DNA from 2 places in the Bacillus vallismortis genome. Region 2 is predicted to be linked to the other one. Evidence: a T-box and tRNA genes for the amino acid it is inferred to sense, from the RefSeq annotation. Region 2 holds a T-box; the other holds one or more tRNA genes.
The links. The T-box of region 2 lies ahead of thrS (threonine--tRNA ligase). A T-box ahead of a tRNA ligase gene usually reads a tRNA of that ligase, here a tRNA-Thr.
Positions count from the first base shown of each region.

Region 1: it has a tRNA-Thr gene. The T-box ahead of thrS (threonine--tRNA ligase) is inferred to sense a tRNA for this amino acid. The anticodon was not compared.

Region 1 covers NZ_CP026362.1:3,319,038-3,334,353, forward strand. Annotated here, with positions in the region: gene glmS (glutamine--fructose-6-phosphate transaminase (isomerizing)) at 1-976, opposite strand, end outside; gene glmM (phosphoglucosamine mutase) at 1,408-2,754, opposite strand; gene cdaR (CdaA regulatory protein CdaR) at 2,773-4,218, opposite strand; gene cdaA (diadenylate cyclase CdaA) at 4,211-5,032, opposite strand; gene rsiW (anti-sigma-W factor RsiW) at 5,192-5,818, opposite strand; gene sigW (RNA polymerase sigma factor SigW) at 5,832-6,395, opposite strand; tRNA gene BV11031_RS17460 (tRNA-Gln) at 6,624-6,695, opposite strand; tRNA gene BV11031_RS17465 (tRNA-Tyr) at 6,700-6,784, opposite strand; tRNA gene BV11031_RS17470 (tRNA-Thr) at 6,807-6,879, opposite strand; tRNA gene BV11031_RS17475 (tRNA-Val) at 6,884-6,959, opposite strand; tRNA gene BV11031_RS17480 (tRNA-Glu) at 6,963-7,037, opposite strand; gene BV11031_RS17485 (2-thiouracil desulfurase family protein) at 7,219-7,674, shown strand; gene BV11031_RS17490 (GNAT family N-acetyltransferase) at 7,687-8,169, shown strand; gene murQ (N-acetylmuramic acid 6-phosphate etherase) at 8,278-9,195, shown strand; gene BV11031_RS17500 (MurR/RpiR family transcriptional regulator) at 9,209-10,060, shown strand; gene BV11031_RS17505 (PTS transporter subunit EIIC) at 10,086-11,453, shown strand; gene pbp4b (penicillin binding protein PBP4B) at 11,510-12,835, shown strand; gene BV11031_RS17515 (glycoside hydrolase family 3 protein) at 12,864-14,792, shown strand; gene BV11031_RS17520 (exo-beta-N-acetylmuramidase NamZ family protein) at 14,806-15,316, shown strand, end outside.
Region 2 covers NZ_CP026362.1:3,924,097-3,939,412, forward strand. Annotated here, with positions in the region: gene BV11031_RS20735 (HD domain-containing protein) at 1-769, shown strand, start outside; gene BV11031_RS20740 (YwgA family protein) at 805-1,305, shown strand; T-box leader at 1,402-1,629, shown strand; T-box leader at 1,662-1,884, shown strand; T-box leader at 1,917-2,138, shown strand; gene thrS (threonine--tRNA ligase) at 2,193-4,109, shown strand; gene BV11031_RS20755 (MarR family transcriptional regulator) at 4,229-4,648, shown strand; gene BV11031_RS20760 (2-hydroxymuconate tautomerase) at 4,691-4,879, opposite strand; gene BV11031_RS20765 (site-2 protease family protein) at 4,988-5,647, shown strand; gene BV11031_RS20770 (YwhD family protein) at 5,660-6,178, shown strand; gene BV11031_RS20780 (transglycosylase domain-containing protein) at 6,490-8,565, opposite strand; gene speE (spermidine synthase) at 8,767-9,597, shown strand; gene speB (agmatinase) at 9,659-10,531, shown strand; gene BV11031_RS20795 (hypothetical protein) at 10,809-11,369, opposite strand; gene BV11031_RS20800 (ABC transporter ATP-binding protein) at 11,362-12,009, opposite strand; gene BV11031_RS20815 (membrane protein) at 13,485-14,273, opposite strand; gene BV11031_RS20820 (DUF2712 domain-containing protein) at 14,430-14,903, opposite strand; gene phrF (phosphatase RapF inhibitor PhrF) at 15,148-15,267, opposite strand; gene rapF (response regulator aspartate phosphatase RapF) at 15,251-15,316, opposite strand, start outside.

The DNA of each region.
Region 1 (15,316 bases), 610 kb from region 2:
TCGCTACATGCACTTCAACCGGCACGTTTGCCCACATTTCAATATATTGTTTACCGACAAGTCCTGCATGGTAGCTTGTTCCGCAGCCAATGATATAGATGCGGTCCGCTTCCGCTACCGCGGCAGCGATATCGCCAGGCACTGACAGTTTGCCGTTTTCATCTTGGTACGTTTGGATGATTTTGCGCATGACAACAGGCTGCTCATCCGTTTCTTTCAACATGTAGTGAGGGTACGTGCCTTTTTCGATATCACTGGCATCCAGCTCAGCGATATAAGAAGCACGTGTAATGACGTCACCATCAAGATTCTTGATGACAACTTGATCATCAGTGACGATGACCATTTCTTTATCCATCAGCTCTACGTATTCATTGGTTACTTGAAGCATCGCCATCGCATCAGATGCTACAACGTTGAATGTATCTCCAAGACCGACTAATAGAGGGCTTTTGTTTTTCGCTACAAAAATCGTTTCTCTGTTTTCGTTGTCGAATAAAGCAATTGCATAAGAGCCTTTTAACAGTGTAAGTGTTTTGCGGAACGCTTCTTCTGTTTCAAGTCCTCCGTTTACAAATTGCTCGATTACTTGAACAACTACCTCTGTATCGGTGTCACTTTTGAGCTCAACATCTTGCAAATACTCTTGTTTCAGCTGAACATAGTTCTCGATCACGCCGTTATGAACAAGTGTAAAGCGGCCCAGTGCGCTTTGATGCGGGTGAGCGTTCAGATAGCTTGGTTCGCCGTGCGTTGCCCAGCGAGTATGGCCAATTCCAGCTTTCGCTTCTGCATTGGCATCCACAACTTCACGAAGATCAGCAATGCGTCCTTTTTCTTTGAACACATGGACTCCCTGTTCGTTGGCAACAGCGATACCCGCAGAGTCATATCCGCGGTACTCAAGCTTTTCTAACCCTTTCAACAAAATTTCCTTCGCATCAAGCTGACCGATATAACCTACGATTCCACACATATTTTTCTTCCTCCTAAGATTGTAAAAGGAGACGAAGAAAGTCAAATTTCAAGGGGACTTTCAATCGTCCCCTCCTACATGTTTTTGGAAGATCATGTAATTTCTCTTTGTTCAAGGAGTCACCCCCTTGGTTTGAAGAAATCCTTACGGCTGTGATCTGCATAGTCAGCCGGGAGGCATCCGCCGAAAATTCGATAACCTCCATCCTCGTCAACTAAGCCTTTTTTCGGGCGCTTAGTCCGGGCGCTATCATTATAAGTGAAGCAATTATCCCGTCTTTTCTTCCTCAGAGAAAATAAAAACAAGACAAGCTTGATTTTACAGCATGTGCCATGAACGGTCAATTGTTTTTTAAACAACTTTCCCACATGTCTCACAATTATCATATGTAAACCTCGCTTGTCTTGTTCGCTCTCTGATGATAGACTTCGTTACTCCAATCCCATTTCTGACCGCACAACTTCAGCAATGCGATTCACATACTCATCGCACAGCTCCTTCGTCTTCGCTTCAGCCATAACGCGCACGAGCGGTTCAGTGCCTGAAGGGCGCACCAAAATCCGGCCGTCTCCATTCATTTCTTTTTCAACTTCAGAAATAACAGCTTTTACTTTATCGTTTTCTTCGACTTTATATTTATCAGTTACTCTTACATTGACTAACAGCTGCGGGAACTTCTGCATTTCAGCCGCAAGCTCTGACAGCGGCTTGCCTGTCGCCTTCAATGTGTTCATCAGCATAATAGCTGACAATAATCCGTCCCCTGTCGTGTTGTAATCAAGGAAAATCAGATGTCCTGACTGCTCTCCGCCGACATTATAGCCGTCATTTTTCATCGCTTCCACTACATAGCGGTCACCGACAGCTGTCTGTACGCTTTTGATGCCTTCTTGTTCAAGCGCCTTATAAAAACCAAGGTTGCTCATCACAGTTGAAACGACTGTATCATCCTTTAAACGGCCCTCTGATTTCAAGTATTTTGAGCATATGTACATGATTTGGTCGCCGTCAACGATATTTCCTTTTTCATCGACAGCGATCAGGCGGTCACCATCACCGTCAAATGCAAGACCAAGATCGGCGTTTTTCTCTTTGACAAACGCGCTGAGCGCTTCTGGATGTGTCGATCCGACGCCGTCATTAATATTTAATCCGTTCGGAGATGTTCCCATAGTTGAAACATCTGCATCTAAATCCGCAAACAGGTGTGTCGCCAAGGACGATGTTGCGCCATGGGCACAGTCAAGCGCCACATGAATGCCTGTGAAATCTTCATCAGCTGTCTGTTTTAAGAATTGCAGATATTTTTGGCCGCCTTCAAAATAGTCATTTACAAGCCCTAGATCAGCTCCAACCGGTCTTGGCAGCTTATCCTCCGGTTCGTCCATCAGGCCTTCAATTTCAGCCTCCTGTTCATCAGAAAGCTTAAATCCGTCTCCCCCAAAGAACTTGATGCCATTATCCTGTACTGGGTTATGAGAAGCAGAAATCATGACGCCTGCCTCTGCATCCATCGCTTTTGTTAAATAGGATACACCAGGTGTAGAAATGACACCCAGACGCATGACTTCTGCGCCAATAGATAAAAGTCCGGCGACAAGGGCCCCCTCCAGCATATGGCCGGAGATCCGTGTATCGCGGCCTATCAGTACTTTTGGACGTTGTTTATCTTTTGTCAGCACATACCCGCCGAAACGCCCGACTTTAAAGGCCAGCTCAGGTGTAAGCTCACTATTGGCGACACCTCTTACACCATCTGTTCCAAAATACTTGCCCATTTTATAATCGCTCCTTTTTTATTCTGATGAGGATTGTGAATCCGCAGCGGATTCGTCCTCATCCTGATCTTGGTTTTGGTCTTTATTTACGTCTTGTTTTTGATCATTGCTGTTTTTATTACTGTTCGTTGTATCTTCTTGCTGATTTTGATCATTCGTTTGTTTATCTGTGCCATCCTGGTTCCCTGATGTATTGCTGTTGTCATGAGTTGATGTATTGCTTTTTTTAGACGTCAGCTTGATTTTGGCGCTTTTTTGCCCCAAGGACCAGGTTACATTCTGAGGCCCGTTTACTTCAAGCTTCACGCTATGCTCCCCGTCATCTAAATCTGATACATTCACATACAATTCTATATCTGATTTTTTCAGCTTTTTTATATTGCCGGGAGAACCTTTAGCCGTCACGTCTATGGCTTGCGATTCAGGCTCAAGAAATTCAATGGTTTGCGAGCTGTTCAGCCCTACAGTCTTTATAGGGACATTTTCAAAATTCTGGTCCGCTTCACTATCAACCTCTATATGCAACGTCACCTTTGACGGCGAGATTTTTTTGACGCCGTCGGGAAGCGGAATATCTGCCTCGATATCTGAATCCTTGTTGATTTTGCTTAAATCTAAGCTGACGCCGTCAATAAATTCAAGAGAATCCAACACATCCTGCGAGCCGTAAACCGTTACCTCACTGGGGCTGGATTCAATATTCGCTATGCTGACACCGTCAGGAAGGCTTCCTGTCCGTTCAATTTTAAAGGGCACTTTTTTACTTGGGCTTGTCACCGGAACGGTAATCTTGATGACCGAGGGCTCCACGTCCACAGGAAGCGCGTTTCCATCTTTATCATAGACAGTCACTTTCGCTTCCTTTTCGATCGTTTCATCTGCTTTTTCCAGATTCACCGAAGCTTTCACAAGAGAAATATGATCAATCACATCTTTAGATCCGGTGATCTGCACATTTTTCGGGCTGACAATCGGCTGCTCCGGAGAATAGCCTTTTTTCATCTTGCTTTTATTATAATACTCCACTTCTACAGGAAAGCTTTTGGTCGTTCGTTCTTGAATTGTAACTGTCGTAACCGATGGATTAATCGAGATTGTGAGTCCATCCGACACGTTTTTGGCCTTAAGCTCGACCTTATGTGTGCCGGTTTTCAAGTCCTCCATGTCGGCATATATTTCAAAGTTCTTTGTCTGTCTGGCCTTTTTCACGGCGCTTGTCGAACCTTTTATTGTGACATTCACTGTTTGCGGAACACCTGTCACGACGTAGTTTTCATCATCGTAATACGCTTTAACCGGAATGTCGGTCAGTGTTGCCTCATCAATCGTTGATGTCGGAAAAAAAGATTCACCTGGTTTTTTCGGAGTCGGTGCTTGATTGCTGTTAACCGCCACATAAAGCAAGAGCGCGAAAAGCAGAGCAATGATTTTTACAGCCCAGCGGTTGTTTAAGAATTTATCCATTTTTCTTGCCCCTCCAATACCAGCGGTTAGAAGAAGTGTCTCTGGTGTTTTTCTTAAACTCGGCTTCAAGCATTTCTTTCAGCGCTTCTTCAGTCAGTTCTCTGTGAAGGTCGCCGTTCTTTGCCACACTGACGCCGCCGGTCTCTTCCGACACAATAATCGTCAAACTGTCTGTCACTTCACTGATGCCGACAGCCGCTCTATGCCGCGTGCCCAGTTCTTTTGAAATAAACGGGCTTTCAGAAAGCGGCAGATAACAGGCGGCAGCGGCAATTTCATTATTCTTCATAATCACCGCACCGTCATGCAGCGGAGTGTTCGGAATAAAAATATTGATCAGCAGCTCGGAGCTGACTTTGGCATTCAATGGGATGCCAGTCTCTATATAATCGCCCATTCCAGTGTCCCGCTCAATGGTCAGCAGGGCTCCTATACGGCGTTTCGCCATATAATTGATCGCCTTTGTGATGGCCTCAATCGTTTTCTGTTGCGCTTCCTCCACAGGCGTGCCGCTCCTTGAGAAAAAGCGGCCGCGGCCAAGCTGCTCAAGCGCTCTTCTCAGCTCAGGCTGAAAAATAATAATGATTGCTAAAAATCCCCATGTTATCGCTTGGTCCATCAGCCATTGAAGCGTACCGAGGCCCAAATATTGGCTTGCCATACGAACAAGCACGATCACGACAATTCCTTTTAACAGCTGAACCGCTTTCGTGCCGCGTATGACCATAATAAGCTTATATATCACATACCAAACAAGGAGAATATCAACGGCATTGCCGAGGTACTGCAAAAAAGGGATATCCTCAAAAGCCATTTCCTCGTCCTCCAAGATTTCAGTCATTTCGTATTTTGTGTTTAACGTGTTACGCATATGTACTTAACATAGCGAGCCCATTATACCACATTTCGATTTGGCAAGTGAAATGCGCCAGCTCTTTCAGCCCGTAAAAAAAGAGCAAAGCGGCGACACGCTTTACTCTTTGTCATTCGGTTTTAATGCATTGAGTACACTTTTCCCCGTGGACTTCAATTTGTACCATGTCCAGTCGAATAATTGATTGATTTCATCAATCTGACCGGTGACTTGTCCAGCAGAGGCCATATACTTTTCGCCATTTACAACGGTTACATCCCCGTCTATTTTGCCTTTAATAATGAGCTTGCCGTTTTTGACAGTCACATCACCTTTGACCGTCTCACCTTCAGGTACGATTACAGTATGATTCTGCACCACAAGATTCGGCTGCTTGGACACGCTGAAGTTATGGTCATTATGCCAGCTGTTTAAAAACCCCCCGCCCATCAAAATGATGAATACCGCAGCAGCTGCGATAACAGGATGGGTTCTGAACCATCTTTTCACAGAAGCTCTTTTCTTCTCCTTAGGCAATTTCGCCATGACATTAGCGGTAAAATCCGCAGGGGCTTCGACATGCGATGTGCTCCGCACGAGCGCTATAGATTTTTCCATCTCATAAAAATGCTTTCTGCATTTCTCGCATGTCTCAAGATGTTCATTTAATACGCGTTCATCTTTCGGAAGGATATCTCCATCAAGATGCATATGCATAAGCTGCACAATTTGTTCAGGACAGCTCATTTCATCACCCCACTTAAAGATCCCTTAATTGTTTTCGAAGAGCCTCTCTCCCTCTGTGAATCCGCGTTTTCACAGTCCCCACAGGAATGTTCAGAATCTCGCCGATTTCAATTAATGAGAGTTCGTCAATATACTTTAATACGATTACTGTTCTGTATTTGTCAGGAAGCTTTAAAATTTTCTGTTGAATCGTGTTTGATAGCTCCAGCGACACTATTGCATCTTCTGGCAAAACTCCGTCTGCGGCGATTTGTGAATACATGGTCAAGCCTTCCGTACCAGCCACCTCTGCATCGAGGTAATAATCCGGCTTCTTTTTGCGAATGCGGTCAATCGTCAAATTGGTCGCAATTCGATAAAGCCAAGTTGAAAATTTCCGGTTCGTATCAAAACTGTCGATATTAACGTACGCCCTGATGAAAGCCTCCTGTGCAATATCCTCCGCCTCATGCACATTGCCGAGCATACGGTAGCAAAGCTGATAAATTTTATCCTTGTAAATATCAACGATGTCCGCAAATGCATTTTGGTCGCCTTTTTTGACTTGCTTAATTCTCTTTTTAATCATCATTTCCATATTTATCTAACCTCTGCCTTCACCGGTCTGTATGTATACGAGCTTCGTTTGAAAAGGTTTCAATTTTTTATAAAATAAGTTTAACAAATTTTTGGCAGGGTGTAGATGGTAATTCGCCAATAAACTACCTTAACATATGATTAAAATTATTATACAGACTGAACAGTTAGAAGTTGGAATAATCATCACAAAAGAAAAAAGACACCTTTTGGTCAAAGGTGTCTGTGACTGGGCTAGCTGGATTCGAACCAACGCATGACGGAGTCAAAGTCCGTTGCCTTACCGCTTGGCTATAGCCCAATAATGGTGGAGGGGGGCAGATTCGAACTGCCGAACCCTGAGGGAGCGGATTTACAGTCCGCCGCGTTTAGCCACTTCGCTACCCCTCCACATAAAATTTTGAAAAAACAGTGCCGGCAAGAGGACTTGAACCCCCAACCTACTGATTACAAGTCAGTTGCTCTACCAATTGAGCTACACCGGCAAGATGGTGGAGGATGACGGGCTCGAACCGCCGACCCTCTGCTTGTAAGGCAGATGCTCTCCCAGCTGAGCTAATCCTCCAAATGGTGACCCGTACGGGATTCGAACCCGTGTTACCGCCGTGAAAGGGCGGTGTCTTAACCGCTTGACCAACGGGCCGTTTGTGTTCTCGTCGAGCTGACAAAAGTTATTATATACAGGTTGACCTCCATTTGTAAAGAGAAAAATTGAATTTTTTATTTTCAAACTTTTTAACCCCTTTTTTAAGTGAAAAAGCCTACCAACATTAGTCATTTATTTTATGATAGAAATAAGCGAATCCGAGGGAGGAGTAACCAAAATGATTCTAGTCAGTTCTTGTCTTGGCGGCATTGAATGCAGATACAACGGCTCTCACGCCGCATCAGAGAAAATCAGAAAACTAGTCGATGAAAAGAAAGCAGTCATGGCTTGCCCTGAGCTTCTCGGCGGCTTCTGCACGCCCCGTGAGCCTGCAGAAATCATCGGAGGCACTGGCGAGGATGTACTCAATGGAACCGCGAAAATCATGACGGCTTCAGGAGAAGATGTAACAGAATTATATATGAAAGGCGCCGCTAAAACATTAGCTTACGCAAGAGAAATCAATGCTTCTGCCGTCATATTAAAAGAAAACAGTCCGTCATGCGGAAGCAATTTTATTTATAATGGCACATTCTCTGGCAGAAAAATCGCCGGCAGGGGAGTGACCGCCGCACTATTAATACAAGCAGGCTACCGCGTCATTTCAGAAAATCAGCTAGACGACATATTGTAAGGAGGCCGCTACATGACTCTAGACATATCTTTATCATTCTATAAACCTGAACATTTGCAGGAACTTCAATCATTCACGTTAAACAACGATGACAAACGCTTTACCTCTCTTCCCAAAGAGGTGCTGACTCAGACCTTAGGCGTAAAAGACCGATATCCGGTTGTCATTCTAAAAAACGATCTGCCGGTCGGCTTTTTCATTCTATATACGTCAAAAGAAACGCTTGCTCCCTATACTAACAATCCATTTGCTTTACTGCTCAGTTCCCTGTCAGTAAACGCTGCACATCATGGAAAAGGCTATGCAAAAAAAGCAATGCTTCAGCTACCCTCGTTTGTGAGCGGTTATTTTCCATGGTGTGATGAAATCATTTTGGCCGTCAATTACCTAAACACACGCGCAAAACAACTTTACATGAAAAGCGGATTCCTGGATAAAGGAAGGAGGAGAATCGGGCCGCTAGGAGAACAGCTGATTCTTCATTATTTCTTATAGTCTCAGATGAAATAAAATTTCAAAAATAAAAAACAGAGTTGAAATACAATGACAGAAATGAATATACTGAATATTGAAATACATTATATTGAAACAGGGGGCATCCTCATGTCAGAACCATTAAACCTTCACCGTCTCACAACGGAATCACGCAATAGCCAAACAGCTGACATCCATAAAGCAAACACACTCGGCATCCTCAAAATGATCAACAACGAAGATTTGAAAGTCGCAGCCGCCGTTCAGCAGGTTCTCCCCAAAATCAAAACAGCTGTAGACTGCGCCTGCGACTCGTTTCAAAATGGGGCCCGGCTCATATACACAGGCGCCGGCACAAGCGGCAGACTCGGTGTCATGGATGCTGTTGAATGTCCTCCCACCTTTAGCGTAAGCCCAGATCAGGTCATTGGAATCATGGCTGGAGGCTCCGAAGCATTTTTGCAGGCAGCAGAGGGCATTGAAGACAGTGAAGAAGCAGGAGCCGAAGATTTAAAAAACATACAGCTTACATCAAACGATACCGTCATTGCCATCGCAGCAAGCGGCCGCACACCTTATGCCGCAGGCGCCCTCACATACGCCCGTAAAGTCGGAGCACATACCATCGCCCTTACCAGTAATGAAAATTCCGCCATCAGCAAGGAAGCTGATCACAGCATTGAGGTTGTCGTCGGACCTGAGGCTATAACCGGATCAACACGTATGAAAGCCGCATCTGCTCATAAAATGATTCTAAACATGATATCCACCGCTGTCATGGTCAAAATCGGCAAGGTTTACGAAAACTTGATGGTAGACGTCAACGTCAGCAACAAAAAACTAAAAGAACGCGCCATCAGCATCATCCAAAGCCTTACAAATGCTTCATACGACACAGCCAGACAAACTCTGGAACAAGCCGATCATCACGTCAAAACGGCAATCGTCATGCTCAAAACAAGCACAGATCAGGAGCAAGCTAAAATATTACTAGATGAAGCAAACGGTTTTATAGACAAAGCTATCGAAAATCACCATTCAGGATAAGGAGAGAACGAGCATGGCAACAGGCGGTATAGCGATCATCCAATCAATGAAGCACAAGCTCCCTCCATCGGAGCGTAAACTTGCGGATTACATCCTAACTCATCCCCACAAAGCAATCGAAAGCACTGTCAGCGAAATCAGCGTCTTAGCCAATTCAAGTGACGCTGCCGTCATCAGGCTCTGCAAATCACTCGGACTAAAGGGCTTTCAAGATTTAAAAATGAGAGTGGCAGGCGATCTGGCAAAGCCTGCTACTCAAGGCTACCGGGACATTTCGCCCCACGAACCGCTGTCCTCCATTTCTGAAAAAGCGGCCGGCAATGCCATCCAGGCCATTCAGGATACTTCAGACCTGATGGACTACAAAAAGCTGGAACAAGCGGTGTCTCTGCTTCTCAAAGCTCATACCGTGCATTTTATCGGCCTCGGGGCTTCCGGCATTGTCGCTAAGGACGCCCAGCAAAAGTGGCTTCGGATTCATAAACAAGCAACCGCGTTCACAGACACTCACCTTGTGGCATCATTAATCGCAAATGCAGATAAGGATGATATCGCATTCGCCATTTCGTTTTCAGGAGAGACCCAGGAAATCATTGAATTGCTCACGATGGCTAAGAAAAAAGGCATCAAAACGATCAGCCTCACACAATTCAGTCAGACATCCGTCTCCGCGCTGGCTGATGTCCCATTGCACACAGCATATTCCAACGAAGCCCTGATTCGAAGTGCAGCCACTTCCTCCCGCCTCGCCCAGCTTTTTATGATTGATGTTTTGTTTTTAGGCATGGCGGCTGAGCGGTACGAAGAAACAACCGGCTATATCGATAAAACAAGAGCAGCCATACAATCTTTGAGAAAAAAATAAGGCAGCTAGAAGAGGAGGGGTTTTGATGAGCAAAGAAAAGAACTACCATCATCTCGCAAAGAAAATCCTTGAGCTATGCGGAGGAACGGGCAATATTTCCTCGTATACGCATTGCATGACGCGTCTGCGTATTACGCCTTACGACAAAAGCAAAGCAGATGCCCATGCTTTAAGAGAGCTTGACGGCGTATTGGGTGTCGTTGAAGCTGAAACCTTACAAATCATTCTCGGAACCGGAGTCGTCAATCATGTCTCAGCCGCTTTCTCGAAGCTCGTGTCAGCTGGAGAAGGTGTGGACGTCAAAGATGCAGCAGCCAAAAAGAAAGCCGACATAAACCGAAAAAACGCCACTCCTTTTAAACGTTTCTTACGTAAAATGGCCAGCATCTTCATCCCTCTTATTCCCGCACTCGTCGCTTCCGGTTTAATTACCGGGATTACCAAGGCAATCATTCAAGCCGGCTGGCTCTCTGCAGAATCACAAGTCGCTGTTATCCTGACAGTCATCGGCTCAGGGTTGTTCACTTATCTCGGCATTCTTGTCGGCATTAACGCATCGAAAGAATTTGGCGGGACACCCGCTCTTGGAGCTCTGGCAGGGATCTTGATTATGAATCCGGAGATCGCAAAGATCAGTTTATTCGGAGAACAGCTTCTTCCGGGCAGGGGAGGTCTGATCGGAGTTCTTTTCGCAGCCATATTCATTGCTTACACTGAACAAAGTATCCGCCGTTTTATTCCTCAATCACTTGATATCATTGTCACCCCAACCGTTTCACTGTTAATCACCGGAATCGTAACATATGTCGTATTTATGCCTTTAGGCGGCTTCATTTCTGATGCTATTACAGACGGTCTTCTGTCCATCTTGGATATCGGCGGCATCGCTGCAGGCTTTATTCTGGGCGCTACCTTTCTTCCCCTCGTCGTGACCGGACTGCATCAAGGCTTGACGCCTGTGCACATGGAACTGATCCATTCAATCGGAAATGATCCTCTGCTCCCTATTTTGGCTATGGGAGGCGCGGGACAGGTAGGCGCGGCCTTTGCCATCTTTGTCAAAACGAAAAAAACAACATTGAGAAAAGCGATCGCCGGAGGACTGCCTTCGGGGCTGCTCGGCATTGGTGAACCGCTGATCTTCGGGGTCACGCTGCCACTTGGACGCCCGTTTCTAACAGCCTGCTTAGGAGCCGGAATCGGCGGCGCCTTTCAAGCTTATTTTCAGATAGCTACCATTGCGATTGGTGTCTCCGGACTGCCGCTTTCCTTTCTCGTCCTATCTTCGCAAATCATTCTGTATATCATCGGACTCTTTATTTCCTACACGGCCGGCTTTTTATTAACGTTTGCGTTTGGCTATAAAGATGAAATGGCTTCTCAGTTCGATTAAATAGTTTCTGTTTTAGGGATAGTAAACAGGATAAACGCAAGGAAAGGAGCAAACCTATGAAAACAAAGACACTTTCCTTATTCAGTGCCATATTCATTCTATCTATACTGGCGCCCAACGAAACCATCGCGCAAACAGCAGATAACCAGATTGAGCCGAAAACCATCAATGCAGAAATTGCACAATTCTCGTCGAAGAAACTAAGGAAGGTTGATCGGATGATAGAACGCGATGTTGAAGCAGGATTTCCTGGCGCTGTTCTTGTCATCGTGAAGGACGGCCGCGTCATTAAAAAAGAAGCGTACGGCTACAGTAAAAAGTACGAAGAATCAGAGCTGTTGCGCCGTCCGGTTAAAATGAGAACCCGCACGATGTTTGACTTAGCCTCAAATACGAAAATGTACGCAACTAATTTCGCATTGCAGCGTTTAGTCAGCCAAGGAAAGCTCGACGTCTATGAAATGGTTTCTGCATATTTGCCTGATTTCAAAGATCAGCCAGGAGACCTTATGAAAGGAAAAGACAAGATTCGTGTCATTGATGTTCTCCAGCACCAATCAGGGCTCCCCGCAAGCTTTTACTTTTACACGCCGGAAAAAGCCGGTATGTACTTTTCTCAGGAGCGGGACAAAACAATTAAATATCTGTCGAAAATTCCGCTCGATTATCAAACAGGGACAAAACACGTATACAGTGACATCGGATACATGATCCTCGGCTGTATTGTCGAAAAGCTCACCGAAAAACCGCTTGATGTCTACGCTGAGCAAGAACTTTACAGACCGTTGGGACTCAAACATACCTTATACAATCCGTTGCAAAAAGGCTTCAAACCGAAGCAGTTCGCAGCGACTGAACGTATGGGCAACACGCGGGACGGCGTTATTCATTTCCCTAACATCCGCACAAACACGCTGCAAGGAGAAGTGCACGACGAAAAAGCGTTTTACTCAATGGGAGGCGTGTCCGGCCATGCTGGATTGTTCTCAAATGCTGATGATATGGCTATTCTGCTGCAGGTCATGTTAAACAAAGGATCATACCGAAACGTTTCTTTATTTGATCAGTACACAGCCGACCTGTTTACAGCCCCTTCAGCAACAGATCCAACATACGCTCTTGGCTGGCGGCGAAACGGAAATAAAAGCATGGAATGGATGTTTGGCCCTTACGCCAGCGAACATGCTTATGGACATACCGGATGGACAGGGACAGTTACAATCATTGATCCTACTTACAATTTAGGCATCGCATTGTTAACAAACAAAAAGCATTCACCAGTTGCTGATCCAGAGGAAAATCCAAATGGGTTTGAGGGCGATCAATTTCCAACAGGCAGTTATGGAAGCGTCATTACCGCGATCTATAAAGCGATGGAATGAATGATTCGACGATAGGAGGAAGCTTTCTATGAAAACCGTATTTCCGCTTATCCTTTCAACCGTTCTCTTTCTATCATGTTTTCTCGGCGTCAGCCAGACAATAGCTGCTTCAGCCAGCAGCTCAGCTGACGCCAAGCAGCTTGTCAATCGCATGACGTTAGATGAAAAACTCGGCCAGATGTTGATGCCGGATTTTAGAAATTGGCAAAAAGAAGGCGTTTCTTCTCCTCAAGCCTTTACAGAAATGAATGAAGAAGTCGCTAGTCTTATCAACAAATATCATTTCGGCGGCGTGATCCTTTTTGCAGAAAACGTAAAAACAACAAAGCAAACCGTTCAATTGACAGACGCTTACCAAAGGGCCAGCCCCAACATCCCGCTCATTCTGAGTATTGATCAGGAAGGCGGCATTGTTACGAGATTAGGGGAGGGGACTAATTTCCCGGGGAATATGGCACTGGGTGCTGCCAGAAGCAGAATCAATGCCTACCAGACTGGCACCATCATTGGGAAAGAGCTTTCTGCCTTAGGCATTAATACAAATTTCAGCCCTGTCATGGACATTAATAATAATCCTGATAATCCGGTGATTGGCGTACGGTCATTCAGCTCGAATCGGAACCTGACAGCACGACTCGGTTTATATACGATGAAAGGGCTGCAGCGGCAAGATATCGCCTCTGCCCTCAAACATTTCCCGGGACATGGAGACACGGACGTTGACAGCCATTACGGACTGCCTCTTGTTTCCCATAGTCAAGAACGCCTTCGTGAGATCGAGCTCTATCCCTTTCAAAGAGCTATTGATGCCGGTGCTGATATGGTGATGACAGCTCACGTTCAATTTCCTGCCTTTGATGACACCACGTACAAAAGCAAACTCGATGGATCGGACATTCTGGTTCCGGCGACACTCTCGAAAAAGGTGATGACCGGTCTTCTTCGTCAGGAAATGGGCTTTGACGGCGTCATCGTTACCGATGCCCTCAATATGAAAGCAATCGCAGATCATTTCGGCCAGGAAGAGGCTGTGGTCATGGCTGTAAAAGCGGGCGTCGATATTGCCTTAATGCCCGCCTCAGTTACTTCTCTGAAAGAAGAACAGAAATTCGCACGTGTTATTCAAGCGTTAAAAGAAACAGTGAAAAACGGAGACATTCCTGAACTTCAAATCAACAAATCAGTTGAAAGAATCATTTCCCTGAAAATAAAACGCGGTATGTATCCAGCTCGAAACGATGACAGCATAAAAGAAAAAATAGACAAAGCCCAGAAAATCGTAGGAAGTAAACATCACCTGAAAGCGGAGAAAAAAATAGCTGAAAAAGCAGTGACCGTATTAAAAAATGAACAGCACACCTTGCCGTTCAAGCCTAAAAAAGACAGCCGGATCTTAATTGTCGCGCCTTACGAAGAACAAACGGCTTCGATTGAACAAACCATTCACGATCTCGTCAAGCGAAAGAAAATCAAACCCGTGTCCCTCAGCAAAATGAATTTTGCCAACCAAGTATTTAATGCCGAGCATGAAAAACAAGTAAAAGAGGCTGATTATATCATAACCGGATCTTATGTCGTGAAAAATGACCCTGTCGTCAACGACGGTGTCATCGACGACACCATATCGGATTCAAGCAAATGGTCCACCGTATTTCCGAGAGCTGTCATGAAGACTGCACTGCAGCACAACAAACCATTTGTCTTAATGAGCCTGCGCAACCCATATGATGCAGCCAATTTTGAAGAATCTAAGGCGCTCATAGCTGTCTATGGATTTAAAGGGTACGCGAATGGCCGTTATCTACAACCCAATATTCCCGCCGGAGTTATGGCGATATTCGGCCAGGCAAAACCTAAAGGCACACTTCCAGTCGACATTCCGTCAGTCACGAAACCGGGAGACATCCTGTATCCATATGGCTACGGTTTAAATATCAAAACGGGAAAACCGCTCTAATAAGGAGGGACACATGAGAAAAACAATATTCGCATTTCTCACAGGGTTCATTATGTTTGGAACGATAACGGCTGCCTCAGCATCACCCGATTCCAAGAATCAAACAGTTAAAAAACCTAAAGTCCAGACCGGTATAGATACGCTTTTGCCAGCTTATAAAAAACAGCTCAAAGGAAAAAGAGTCGGATTCATCACCAATCCAACAGGCGTAAATGCATCTTTGAAAAGCAGTGTCGATATTCTTTATGAAAACCCAGATATCAAACTGACAGCGTTATTCGGCCCTGAGCACGGCGTCCGCGGCGACGCTCAGGCAGGAGACGAAATTGGCTCTTACATTGATGAAAAAACCGGGATTCCCGTATATAGCCTTTACGGGAAAACGAAAAAACCGACACCAGAGATGCTGAGAAATGTCGATGTTCTTATGTTTGACATTCAGGATGTCGGGACCCGTTACTACACGTACATTTATACAATGGCCTACGCCATGGAAGCCGCTAAAGAAAATGACATTCCTTTTA
Region 2 (15,316 bases):
GCAGCGCGACGCTTATTATACAGGCGTCAGTTACGGCCATTTTGATATGGAGCGGATTCTTCGCGTGATGCGCCCGCGCGAGGATCAGATCGTCATTAAAGAAAGCGGGATGCACGCTGTCGAAGACTATATCATGAGCCGCTACCAAATGTACTGGCAGGTATATTTCCATCCAGTGACAAGAAGCGCGGAGGTTATACTAACGAAGATTCTTCACAGAGCGAAGCAGCTTCATGATGAAGGCTATGTCTTCACTCACGCTCCGGTTCATTTCTATTCTATTTTTGAAGGGAAATTGATACTGGAGGATTATGTGAAGCTGGATGAATCTATTATTTTGTATTACTTCCAGGCCTGGGAGGATGAAGAGGACGCGATTTTATCCGATTTGTGCCGCAGATTCATTAACCGCCAGCTGTTCCAATACGTTGAATTCAATCCGAATGAAGAAATGTCGGCTTATTTTGAGCTGACTTCATTGTTCAAAGAGGCGGGAATCGATCCGAGCTATTATTTGGTCGTTGATTCTTCTTCTGATCTGCCATACGATTTTTACCGTCCGGGAGAGGAAGAGGAGCGTCTGCCGATCCATCTCTTGACGCAAAACGGCCAAATTAAAGAACTGTCCAGACAGTCGGCTATTGTGGAATCCATCTCCGGGAAACGGCGGACGGACCACAAGCTGTACTATCCGAAGGACTTGATTTGTGACGGCTCTGAATACCCGGAAGCGAAAATGAAAATCCGGCAGCTGCTGGGACTGACATAGAAATTGGAAAGAAGGAAAAAGGAGATGTCGGGAATTTGTTGAAAGAACATGCAAAACTGATGAAGGTGTTCTCGGATTCTGGAGAAATCATCGGGCGGAAGAAGCTGCAGAAAATGATTTATATCGCCAAGAAAATGCAGTTTCCTTTCTATGAGAAATATGATTTTCACTTTTATGGACCGTATTCAGAAGAACTGACGCTCCAGATTGAAGAGCTGTGCAACCTTGGATTTCTGGATGAGGTGAAGGAAAAAAAGGGCGGCTACTTTCAATACCGTTATTCACTGACCGAGACAGGCTCCGCATTTTTAGACCATGCAGATTTGGATATGCCAGACATTAAGGGCTATATCGACAGTGTGAACAGCCGTTCATCGCGGTTTTTAGAGCTGGTTTCCACGATCCTTTACTTTGACGGGCTTGAGGCCGAGGAAAAGAAAGAAAAAGTCTTTACAATCAAAAGCAAGCAAAAATATACGAATGAAGAATATGACGAAGCGCTTCAATACATAGAGGAATTGAAGCAGATTTGTTAACCATACAGAGCATCTTTTGCTTTTTTTAACAAAAAAGATTGCTGTTTTAAAAAATTTATTGTAAAATATATGAAATCATTTAACAATCAGTAATGTATACAGGCACTGATAAGGACATGAGATGCTTTTTACGGTTTCCAGAGAGGGAAGAACAGCTGAGATCTTCCTAACGCAGGGAAAGCAGCTTACCGCCTTTGAGCCGTATCGGGGAACTAAAGTATCCGATACCGTCATGCTGCGTTAAAGCACCTTAAAGCCGATACACCATGTGTGTGATCGGGAATTTGGGTGGAACCACGGATCATAAACACATTCGTCCCTTGTAGAGGGATGGATGTGTTTTTTTTATGAGTTGAATACATGCGAAGAAAAGGATACGAATGATATTTACGGTTTTCAGAGAGGGAAGGAAAGGTGAGAGCTTCCCAGCTTAGGAATATCGTTTACCGCCTTGGAGCAGCATTGGGGAACTGAAGTATCCAATGCCGTCTATGCTGCGTTACAGCACCGAGCCGATAAACATAGCGTTTGTCGGGAATTTGGGTGGAACCACGGATCATAAACACATTCGTCCCTTGTATAGGGATGGATGTGTTTTTTTTATGAATTGAATACATGCGAAGAAAAGGACACGAATGGTCGTTACGGTTTTCAGAGAGGGAAGGAAAGGTGAGAGCTTCCCAGCTTAGGATGATCATTTACCGCCTTGGAGCAGCATTGGGGAACTGAAGTATCCAATGCCGTCTATGCTGCGTTATAGCACCAAGCCGACAACATAGCTTTTGTCGGGAATTTGGGTGGAACCACGGGTGAATCACACACTCGTCCCTTTCAGCGGGACGGGTGTGTTTTTTTATATACAAAAATAATGAAGGAGTGTTTAAAAAATGAATAAACATGTACACATTGAGCTTCCCGACGGACAGGTCAAGGAATACCCGAAAGGCATTGCAGTCAAAGATGTAGCGGGTTTTATCAGCTCCAGCCTGCAAAAGAAGGCGGCTGCGGGGCAGGTCAACGGCAAGCTCGTTGATCTCAGTTTTAAGCTGGAGGAGGATGCCAAGCTTTCGATTATCACCCTTGATTCACAAGAAGGCTTGCAGGTATTCCGCCACACATCAGCGCACATATTGGCTCAAGCTGTGAAACGCCTGTATGGAGAAGTGTCATTGGGGATAGGTCCAGTGATTGAAGACGGCTTCTACTATGACATGAAGCTGGAGCACAGTTTGACATCAGGAGACTTAGAAGCCATCGAAAAAGAAATGAAGAACATTATGAATGAGAACCATGAGATCAAACGAATTGAGGTTTCTTACGAAGAGGCAGAAGAGCTGTTTGCCAAAAAAGGCGAGCCGTTTAAACTGGAGATTTTGAAGGATCTTCCGCGCGGAGCGGATATCACGCTGTACCAGCAGGGAGAATTTGTTGACCTGTGCCGCGGGCCGCACCTTCCTTCTACAGGAATGATCAAGGCGTTCAAACTGACAAGAGTATCCGGCGCTTATTGGCGCGGAGACAGCGAAAATGAAGTCCTGCAACGGGTGTGCGGGGTTGCGTTTCCCAAGAAAAAAGAGCTCGATGCGCATCTGCATATGCTGGAAGAAGCGGCAAAACGAGACCACCGCAAGCTGGGCAAACAACTAGGGCTGTTTATGTTTTCTGAAGAAGCACCGGGCATGCCGTTTTATTTGCCGAAAGGGCAGGTTGTCCGTAATGAGCTGGAACGCTTCTCGCGTGAGCTGCAAACAAAGGCCGGCTATGATGAGGTGCGTACGCCGTTTATGATGAATCAGCGGTTATGGGAGCAGTCTGGCCACTGGGATCATTATCGCGACAATATGTATTTTTCAGAAGTGGATGAGACAAAATTCGCCATGAAGCCGATGAATTGTCCCGGCCATATGCTCATCTTTAAAAACAGCCTTTATTCTTATCGGGATCTGCCGATTCGCATGGCGGAATTCGGCCAGGTGCATCGCCATGAATACAGCGGTGCTTTAAATGGAATGCTTCGCGTTCGGACATTCTGCCAGGATGACGCGCATATCTTCGTTCGTGAGGATCAAATTGAGAGCGAGATCAAAGAAGCGATTGGGCTGATTGACGAGGTATATCGCACTTTTGGTTTTGAGTATTCGGTTGAGCTTTCGACTCGCCCGGAGGATTCTTTAGGCGATGACAGCCTTTGGGAATCATCGGAACGCGCCTTAGCACACGTCCTTGAGAAGCTTGGCCTCCCTTATGAAATCAACGAAGGTGACGGGGCGTTTTACGGGCCGAAAATCGATTTTCACATCAAAGATGCCCTGAAACGAAGCCACCAATGCGCGACCATTCAGCTTGATTTTCAAATGCCGGAAAAATTTGGTTTAACATATATCAATGAACACAATGAAAAGGTTCGGCCCGTCGTCATTCACAGAGCGGTATTCGGCTCGATCGACCGTTTCTTCGGCATTTTGATCGAGCATTTCGGCGGGGCTTTCCCAGTCTGGCTCGCACCGGTCCAGGCACAGATCATACCGGTTTCGCACGTTCACTTGGACTATTGCAGAAAGGTGCAGGCAGAGCTGAAGCAGCTGGGAATACGAGCTGGCATTGATGAGCGCAATGAGAAACTTGGATACAAAATCAGAGAGTCCCAGATGCAGAAAATCCCGTACGTGCTTGTGCTTGGAGATCATGAAGAGCAGCATGATGCGGTAAACGTCCGCCAATTCGGGCATCAGGAGAGTGAACACGCCCCTTTTCAGACATTTAAAGATAAGCTTGTCAAACAGGTGAAAAATCGAGGCATGTAGGAGAAAAGCTGCGGATTCTCATTTTGCTTTTTTGACTTTCCCTATTCGGAATCAGTAAAATAATAAGTAAATCAAATCGTTCGTATGTTTTGAATGCATCTCGAAATGGGGAAATTGACATGGACCATGACAAACTGGAAGCAAATTTGCTGGATCACGCACTTACAAAATACTTGAAAACCACCAAGCAATTAGATGAAGCGACCGTTCCGAAACACGTAAATAATGTAAGAGGATTTATTCTGCGGATCATATACAGACATGGGAGCTGCACCATAAAGGATATACTAAAGGAAGTCACATTGTCTCCTTCTGCCACAACCACCGCTCTCAATCATTTAGAGCAGGAGGGGTTTATTGAGCGATCGAGAAATAACAATGACCGCCGCACTGTATGGATTACGCTTTCTGATTTGGGCCGGGGAGCGGCTCAGCAAATGATCGAAAACCGCCAGCAGCTGATTGACGGCATGTTTGAACGTTTAACAGCCGAAGAGAAACAGTCGTTATTATCAATTATTGAGAAGCTGACCCAATAGGGATAGAAAAAGCCGGTGTGCGAAACGCCGGCTTTATAGAGACTATTCCATATCGCTCAGGCGTTTGCCCGCGACGGCATAATGGTCTTTTCTCATTTCTTCTATAAATACAACAATTTTTTCTTCAGAAGCACCGGTTGTTTCCTTTACGGCTTCTGTTACTTTCTCGACAAGGTTGCGTTTTTGCTCGTCTGTACGGCCTTCGAGCATTTTGACGGTTACGTATGGCATGGGTGTTGAATCCTCCTTTATCTCGTTTCCTCTCTTTAGAAAAAGAGGCTTCTTATAGTATACTGAATAAAGTAAATTCTTGCATTTTTAGAAAGAGGGATATCTCACTTGGACCGTTTTTTTTATTATCCGTTATCTTTAATGCCATACCTCGTCATCACGTTAATTGTGTCGTTTACGGTGCATGAGCTTGCCCATGCTTATGTCGCTTACAAGTTCGGTGATGATACGGCGAAAAAACAAGGAAGACTGACGCTCAATCCCATTAAACACCTTGATCCGTTAGGAACCATTTTGATACTGGTGGCCGGCTTCGGATGGGCGCGTCCTATTCCCGTCAATCGCCGCTTCTTTAAGAAACCTCGGCTTGCCGGCGTGCTCGTATCAATCGCCGGACCCGTCAGTAACCTGATTCTTGCGTTTATCGGTTTCTTTTTGTTAGTGTTGATGCATGCATACGGAATGGAGCAGCTTGCGGCATTCAGCACTGGACTTGATCAGTTCTTTTCGATTTGGATTCAGCTGAATCTTGTTTTGTTTTTATTCAATCTGCTGCCGCTGCCGCCGCTCGATGGCTATCGAATCATTGAAGATCTCGTTCCGCCGGGGGTGCGTGCCAAGATGACGCAGGCGGAGAGCTACGGCTTTATTGTCTTTTTGGTTCTGTTTGTGACACCGCTCGGATCTTACGTGCTTTGGCCGATGCTCAATGCCGGAAGAGATCAGATTTTACAGCTGTTTTCAGCGATATTTCAACCGCTTTTGTAGGAGGTAGAACTCATGGAAGAAAAAAAGAAAAAATCAATCGGGTTTAATATTATCAAAAGTGATCCGACAGACGGACACGGCGGTTTCGGCGTAGGAGCGCTCAGCCTCGATAACATTTCCCCCGTATTCGTCGATGTAGAGGAAAAAGAAGCGTTCGTTGATATCGGCGCCATGCACGCCCGCAGCACCGTTGAAAAAGGAATTAAATTTCTGCCGAACAAAGAAGAAGTTCCGAACGGCAAACCATACTGGCTTGTCTGGGTGACGATTGACAGAAGAGAAGAGGGGCCTTATTACGCTGGTGTGACAGCCTGTGAACTGACGGTTGACAGAAGCATCAGAAGAGGCTACAAATCGCTGCCTGAGCATGTGAATCTGATGGATAAATCCATGAAACGGAACATTATCATTGATAAAATGGACGACAGCTCGAAGCGTGTGCTCGGCGAGTTTCTGAAAAATCATGATCAGGGACTATGGGATCGGTCACCAGATGAATTAAAAAAAGGCCTTTTTCCGGAAGATAATTAGTTTGTGAACGTTCTGTGAACTTTTAGAAAATTTGTACTATTTTTCGTAAACATTGAGTAAACTGGTGATACAGAAATAGGACATGGAAAATCCCGAGCCGAACCAAGACTCGGGGTTTTTCATTTTTTAGGGGGATAGGATGTACGAAACCATTCGAATCGGTGATTGGGTATTAAAGCCGATATGGAAGAAACGAGAAAACAACACTTTATCCCCGAAGGATTCCCGAAACCGATTGTTCAGCTCGATTGCATCCAAGGATTATGAAGGAACCATACGAATAACCCGGCCTCCGAGAAGCCGGGTTATTTTCAATGATTCCGCCCCAGCCATTTGTCCCACCATTTTTTCGGGGAAACGGGGCTTTCTTTGACTGGAAGCCGGTCTTTTGTTGGTTTTGCGGGTTCAGCGCCATAGCACACGTTCGACGGTTCAGTGCCTTTCACAAAATACGTGTAGTGCTTGGCTGCGCAGCCGGGGCCGGATGTGTAGCCCGTTGCCGGATCAATGTATACGCCGGTTACGCCTTTTGGCGGTTTGAATGCTGTTTCTGGTTCTCCTTTGAGCGCATCCTCCATGAAGTCCGCCCAAATCGTTTTGGCATAGCTTTTCTCTTCGACCGAGTCGATGGTGCTATTTTTGTCATAGCCCGTCCACACGCCTGCGGCCAGATTCGGATTGAAGCCGATCATCCAGCTGTCTGCGCTGGTGGTGCCTGATTTTCCTGCATACGTTCTTGTCAGGCGGTTGGCGATCGTCCGTCCGGTTACCGATGTATAGCCGTTTAAATCTGTATCAAACATGCCTGTCATCATATTCGCCGTAACAAAGGCGGCTTTTTCATCAAGCACCTGTTTATGCTGATTCGGATTTTCATACAGCACATGCCCCGCCGCGTCTGTGACCCTTGAAATAAAAGCCGGTTCGATTTTCTTCCCGCCATTGGCGAGCATGGCGTAGGCATTGACCATCTCAATCGGGCGCACGGGTTCGGTGCCGAGTGCCAGAGACGGCAGTTTTTGAAAATGGGCAGTGATGCCGAACTCTTTTGCCGCCTGTACGAGCTTGTTCATGCCGAGAAATAGATGTGTTTTCACAGCGTAAATGTTGTCGGAAAGCGCCAGCGCCTGCAGAAGCGTAATGGGCTTGTTGGCGTAGTATCCGTTATAGTTGCTTGGAGAATACGTTTCTCCCTTCGCGTCAATTTGAAACTCGGTTTCTTCGCTTTTCATCAAGGTGACAGGCGTAAATCCGCTCTGAATCGCTTTGTAGTATAGCAACGGCTTGATTGTCGAAGCAGGCTGGCGTTTCGCCTGTGTCGCCCGGTCAAATGGGCTTTTTTGATAATCTCTGCCGCCGACTAGAGCGAGAACGTTTCCGGTGCGGGGATCAATGGCTGAAAATCCGACTTGAATATCTGAGCCGGCGTTAACCGTTTCGGTAATGGTCTCCTCGGCGATGCGCTGCATCCGTTTATCTACCGTTGTATAGACATTTAACCCGCTCGTTTCAATTTGCGCCCGCGTCATGCCGAGCTTCTTCTCCAGCTCTCTCATCGCATTGTCATAGAAATAAGGGGCTTTTCTCTTGGAAACTTGTTTATTCAAAGGCTGATAGGAAAGAGGTTCCCGGATCAGTTCATCCGCTTTTTTCTGGCTGATCATCCGTTGCTTTTCCATCATCCGCACAATCGTTTTCTGGCGATCCTTGGCCTTCGTTTCATTGACATACGGCGAATAGCCGGAAGGGCCTTTCGGGATTCCCGCCAAAAGCGCCGCCTCCGCATCGGTCAGGTTTTTCGCATGCTTGCCGAAATACAGGCGGGAAGCTGCTTCAATGCCGTAGGCGCCGTGGCCGTAGTAAATCGTATTTAAATAGCCTTCTACTATCTCGTCCTTAGAATAGTTTTGTTCCAGACGGATCGTATAAAACGCCTCATTCCATTTCCGTTTCCACGTTTTATCGTGTTCAAGGTATAAGTTTCTCGCATATTGCTGGGTGATGGTGCTTGCGCCCTGAACCTTGGCAAATGCTTTCAGATCAGCAAGCGCCGCACCGGCCATGCGTTTATAGTCAAAACCGTGATGATCGTAGAAATTCTGGTCTTCAACCGCCACTGTCGCTTTTACAATTGTCGGATTCATGTCCTTTAAGGGGACCCAATAGCGCTTTTCACCGTAATTCGTTTCCCCGAGCTTTGAGCCGTCACTCGCATACAAAATCGTGGATTGCGGCACTTGCACGGAGGGAGCGCCTTGGTATTTGGCTATCAGAATGACAGTCATAAATACAGCAGCTGCCGCTAAGGCCGCAAGAGCCCCTAAAAAGATACAGGCGCGAACGGTTTTCAGCGTCAGTTTCAGCCGTTTATTTGTCATTGCATCCACAACGGGTTCCCCCTTTTTTTATGTTTCTACTATTATGAGGAAAAAAGACCGTTTTTAAACATCGCAGAACAGGACGCATCTTTACTTTTTCCCCGCCATCCTCTATACTTTTTCCTTAGGTGAAAAAGAGATTTCAACCGAGAATAAAAGCTGATAAGACGCTTACAATAAATGAATACAGCCTTGAAAGGGAGATGACAATTGAGCGAACTTTGGTACACAGAGAAGCAGACGAAAAACTTTGGCATTACGATGAAGGTCAACAAAACATTACATACAGAACAAACGGAATTTCAGCATCTAGAAATGGTGGAAACAGAAGAGTTCGGCAACATGCTGTTTTTGGACGGAATGGTGATGACATCTGAAAAAGACGAATTCGTTTATCATGAAATGGTGGCGCATGTCCCATTATTTACGCACCCAAATCCGGAGCACGTTCTTGTTGTCGGCGGCGGTGACGGCGGCGTCATTAGAGAAATCCTCAAGCATCCGAGTGTGAAAAAAGCGACACTCGTTGATATTGACGGCAAGGTCATCGAATACTCTAAAAAATTCCTTCCATCTATTGCAGGAAAACTGGATGATCCGCGCGTTGACGTGCAGGTGGATGATGGATTTATGCACATTGCAAAATCTGAAAATCAATATGACGTGATTATGGTAGATTCAACTGAACCTGTCGGACCGGCTGTAAACCTGTTTACAAAAGGATTCTACGCGGGAATCGCGAAGGCGCTGAAAGAAGACGGCATTTTCGTCGCTCAGACGGACAACCCATGGTTTACGCCGGAATTAATCACAAATGTACAGCGCGACGTGAAGGAAATCTTCCCGATCACGAAGCTGTATACAGCGAACATTCCGACATACCCAAGCGGTTTGTGGACATTTACAATCGGCTCGAAAAAATATGATCCGCTTGCAGTGGAAGACAGCCGTTTCTTCGATATTGAAACAAAATATTACACAAAAGATATTCATAAAGCGGCGTTTGTTCTGCCGAAATTTGTGAGTGACCTGATTAAATAATGTTGGCAATGGCGCAGGAGCGAATCTTGCGCTTTTTTAAAGGAAAGCGAGGGTATTATAGATGAGATTTGATGAAGCTTATTCAGGAAAAGTATTTATCGCGAGCCGTCCAGAGTGGGAAGGGGCGGACGCCATCCTTTACGGCATGCCGATGGACTGGACGGTCAGCTATCGCCCGGGCTCACGCTTTGGCCCGAGCAGAATCCGCGAGGTGTCAATCGGCCTTGAAGAATACAGCCCGTATTTAGATCGTGATCTGGCCGATCTCAATTTCTTTGACGCCGGCGACATTCCGCTGCCGTTCGGAAATCCGCAGCGAAGCCTTGATATGATCGAGGAATATGTGGACAGCATTTTAGAAAAAGGGAAATTCCCAATGGGCATGGGCGGGGAGCACCTCGTGTCATGGCCTGTCATAAAAGCAATGCACAAGAAATACCCAGACCTTGCGATTATCCATTTTGACGCACATACGGATCTTCGCGTTGATTATGAGGGAGAACCGCTTTCTCACTCCACGCCGATCCGCAAAGCGGCAGAATTGATCGGACCGCAAAATGTATATTCATTCGGAATCCGTTCTGGCATGAAAGAAGAGTTTGAATGGGCGAAGGAAAACGGCATGCACATCTCAAAATTTGAAGTGCTAGAACCGCTGAAGGAAGTGCTTCCGAAGCTCGCGGGCCGTCCAGTGTACGTCACAATCGACATTGACGTATTAGACCCTGCACACGCACCGGGAACAGGAACGGTTGACGCCGGCGGCATCACGTCTAAAGAACTGCTTGCATCCGTCCATGAAATCGCGCGTTCAGAGGTAAACGTGAAGGGCGCTGACTTGGTGGAAGTCGCACCGGTTTATGACCACTCAGAGCAAACGGCAAACACAGCCAGCAAAATCATCCGTGAGATGCTGCTTGGGTTTGTGAAATAAGGAAGTAGGCCCGTGTTGAATGGTATAAGCCTTTCAGTACGGGCTTGTTTTATTTTTTCTAATCTTAATAATTGCTTAAATTAGAATGAACTAGAGAAAGAAGTGATTTTGCATTAATATGATTCCAATGTAAATTATTGAAGTGGTGTTGGCAATCATGAAAATTAAATTGAAAGATATTGAATTCTATATAATTTGACTGTTCAGAGGAGAAGGAAGAGAATATAAAAATACAATTCAGGAAATATGACTTGATTTCCTGAATTGTAATAAAATATTAATTAAGTGGGAATTTATATGTTATTCTTTTTGATTTATTTATCAAGGAATAATAAACACATAATTTAGAAGTTGTGGGATCAAAATTTTTATAATTAAAGTTTACGTCTTTGCCTTTTGTCATCTTCAATCCGACATAGCCTCTTACAGTTTTTCCAGCAGGAATTGAAGTATTGAATTGATACTTTTCTGGAAGATCTAAATTATACGCCATTAAATTATAATAGTGATCAAAGCCACCAAAAAAAAGATATTTCATTCCATCAGGTGAGAGCTGTTCCAGCGTTATTTCTTGCTTGGATGTGTTTGTTATATCCAGCGGCAAAATGTATAATAATCTTTTCATATTAAGGTCCTCATCCATAAATTCAATTGGTTTTAATGGTTGGAGAACATGATAAGTAATCCCGGCACCTGTATCGATCATACGATTTTTCGGAAGGTTTGTGATATGAGGAGAGTAATTATCATTATGGTTATTCAGTTTATAATAACGAAAACTACTACCAGCTACTATAATTAAAAAAATGGTTATTAACAATATTACTCGTTTATTCATTATCCTCACCCAGTCTACCGTTGCTTATGTGTATAACTCTGTCTACAATATTGTTTTCAGTCAGAGTTTCATCATGACTCGCAACGACTATTGTAGTTCCCTTTTCTTTTTCTTTTTTCAATAAATCAGTGATTAGCTGAATTCCTTTTTTGTCCAGTGCGTTAGTCGGTTCATCTAAAAGCAGCAGTGACGGAGACTCCATTAGGGCTTGTGCTAGTCCTAAACGTTGCTTCATTCCTAAGGAATAACGTTTTACCTTACGTTTGTCTTCAGGATCTAATCCTACTTGCTCAATCATTTTTCGTATCTCTTGGTCTGAAACTTTCTTATTAATTGAAGCTAAGAATTTCAAGTTTTGATAACCGGTGTAGACAGGTATAAAACTGGGGTATTCAATTAATATCCCTGTATTTCTAGAAAAATCTGTATCTTTTCCTATAACGAGATTGTTGACAGTAATTTGCCCTTTGGTTAATTTTAAAAGCCCTGCGATTGCTCTTAAAATCATTGTTTTTCCAGAGCCGTTATGTCCTTTTAATACTATAAACTCATTTTTTTTGATAGTTAAATTAATATCATTAAGTACGAAATTTCCTTTTAACTTCTTATATACATTTGTACATTCTATAAATGTAGTCATAATTAATCTCCTAAAATGTCTAATTTTTTTATGCGAGTCATTCCTACAAAACAGCATAATATGCAAAATAAAGTAATTATACCAATAAATATTGGGAAATGAATAGCAGAGCCATAAGAATACATCATATTTATTGATGAATGATCGGCGAAATACCATCTGCCTGGTATGGCTAACGAAGTAAAAAAAAGTTTTGAATGAACAAATATGGATATGATGAGATACACAATTGAAATAACTAATGAAATAATAAACGAAAAGAAATACGTTAATGTTTCAAAAAATAAAGTATATACAGTTGTCACTAAATATTGAATTAACATTAAAGAAAGAACAGGTTTGATTTCTCCAATTGTAATTGTGCCTTTGAATATTAGATAAAAAATGAAATAGAATGAAAACCAGACAGCCCAGATTATCAAGCAAAAAATCCATAAGGAAAACAGTTTGCTTAACCAAAAAGCTAATTTATTGTTTAATTTAGATATTAATAAAGTTCCTGATTTTTGAAAGTCGTTATATGAAAAATGGCCAATAATAAGCAAAGGGAATATCTGAAGGCAAATCCATGTAAAAGGAATTGAAAATTTATGTTGTGAATAAAGCTCATGTAATTCAAAAAAGTTTAGTGAATGAAAGACATTCATATAATTATTTAAAATATTGTGCTGGTCTAGTTGGCCAGATTTATAACTATTCCAAAAAGAAACAAAATAGATTAGCAAAGCTGCTAAACTTATAAAAAGAAAAGTTGCTTTACAATCATGCAGCCTCATCATAATATCCCTTTTCAACAAATGAAATCTAGAATTCATCAGTACGTTCCTTTCTGGTCGTTAGGCTTCAAATAGTCATGTTTTTTAACTATCTGAATACATACTCCGAACAAAATAAACATCAGCCCTACTCTGAATACCAATAGATCCTTTAAAACATCAAAATCTAATAAAAATCCGTTTAAGAAGAGAATGCCGTTACATTCTAGATAATCAAATAAAAATAAAATTAATTCTATTATTACAACTAATATTTGATTTGTTAAAAGAATTAAAAACGATGTCAAATAAGCAATGAATATATATGCGAATACATGAGTTAAAAAGTTACTAACAGTTAACAAATTTTTATCAATATTATGTATAAAGCACAATATGTATAACTCTGTCATAACAATAATGCCTAGTATAGCTGAAAAAGAAACGCTTTTAAGGAAGTAGTACCCCGCTATCTTAAAAGAACTATTCAGCCGAATCACAGCATGATCCATAAAATAATCGGAAGATACTAATAGAGTAAATACTACAATTAATGGTGCTATCAATAATACAAGGTGCTGATATGTAAAGATTTGATCAATAATATGGTCATTTTGCGTATTTATTGAACGCTTAAAAAATGTAAATATAATTATTATATTTATAGAAAAAAGTATAAAAAAACCTAAATATTTACTAATGAATTTTTGTTTTAAAAGATTATAATAAAACACGGCGCTTTTTACCCCATAAAAATATTAAAAGACCTAATATGATTATTCCTAAGTTTAATAAAGAAAATATTTTCAAATTGAAAAAACCATTGTTACTAATGATATATCTTTGAGGATTATAATCAGGGTTCAAGATAGTAATGCCAATTAAGTTCACAACAAACGGTATAATATATACAAAATAAGTTTTCTTAATGAAAAAAGAAAAAGATAGCCCGATTGTTGATAAGACAGCACCGTATAATCCATTTATAAGTATTAGGATTAACGTATAGAGCAGTGGATGTTCATAATAAATATTAGCAAGGTCACTACCATTAGAAACCACATTTTGCATATAATTTATGATTCCATCAGGTTTGATGGATGGATAAGTCATCATAAATAAATATAAATTAATACTTAAAGGAATTATAATAACAAAAAAAGAACATAAGAAATTAAACACGATAAGTGTATTAAAGTACTTTCCTTTGGTTGTTTTCATTATAGTGTTCATAAAATATCCAGAATTCACATCAAATCTATATAGACTTGCAATTGGTAAGGTAGCCAAAATAGGAAGTATCATCAACCATACTGTTGAAGGAATAACAGAATTACCCTGCAATATATTCGATAAAAAAGGTGATTTGTGAACTTCGTAAGGCAGATTTGAATGATTATCAAACACTGCAATATTCAAGTACTGGTATAGTACTATGAGAGTACTAGATATAAGTGAAAAATATAGTGTCTTGCTTTTTAGAAGCCTGTAAGTAAAAAAATAGGCCATATTTCTACCTCCTGTTAATAAAATGAATTATGGTAATCAATTTCATATATTACCACATTTATAAATCATCATGATGAATTTAAGGGAAAAATAAACTTTAAAAAGCGGTTTTACATATCGTAAAACCGCTCAAACCTTATGAGAAGCAAAATTCCATTAATACACTATGTATTTGCCTTTAGGTCTAACACTGTCAGGGCTCCAATTTGTTTTGTACGCATTATTTTCCCAGCTGTAACCGCCAAATCGAACAGGGACATTTTTACCGTAATTTTCAACTGCTGAGTTCCAGAATAAATAAGTGTTTCCTGGCTTTACGGATCCATCATGTTTGCCTGATACGTTTTTCCAGTTTCGTCCTTTAGAGTGAACATTAGCATCTGCTTCAGTCCAAACATTAAAACTGCTGTTCTTGTCAGAGCTTATCACTTTCATATACATAGAGCTTTTGTTCTGTTTTCTGCGTGCATTTGTATAATCATAAGGAGACCATACTCTAAAAGTAAAATGAACAGTTGAATCAGAAGTATTAGCAGCGGCATGTACAGCACTTGTCACTCCAAATGATGAAATAGCAAGTCCAAATATTATAAACAGTTTACTTATATTTTTTTTAACTTTAAATTTCATTTGTTATTATTCCTCCGAGTATTCTTCAATTGAAGATTAAAATAACTTAAGTCCTATATATAATAAAGTATAATACAGGAAAAGTAAATGAAATTTAAGGAAAAAGTTAGTGTATTTATGTTTCTTAGTATCTAATTTAAAGGAAGCAAAATGACTGATAAATTTCCAAGTGAATAAATGAAAAATATAAAAAGGGAAATGTTAACGAAATAACATTTCCCTTTTTATACTATATTTTATGTGGTTAAATCATTCCTCGCTGTGCAACTTCAATTTGGTGTGTGGGTGCATTTGCAATATTCGTTGCGATGAAAACAGTGCTTAGGGCCAGACAAGAGAGTAATAGTTTAGACTTCAATTTCATACAATCTCACTCCTCCTTGAATAAGTTGCCTTACTTGTTCCACCTTTAG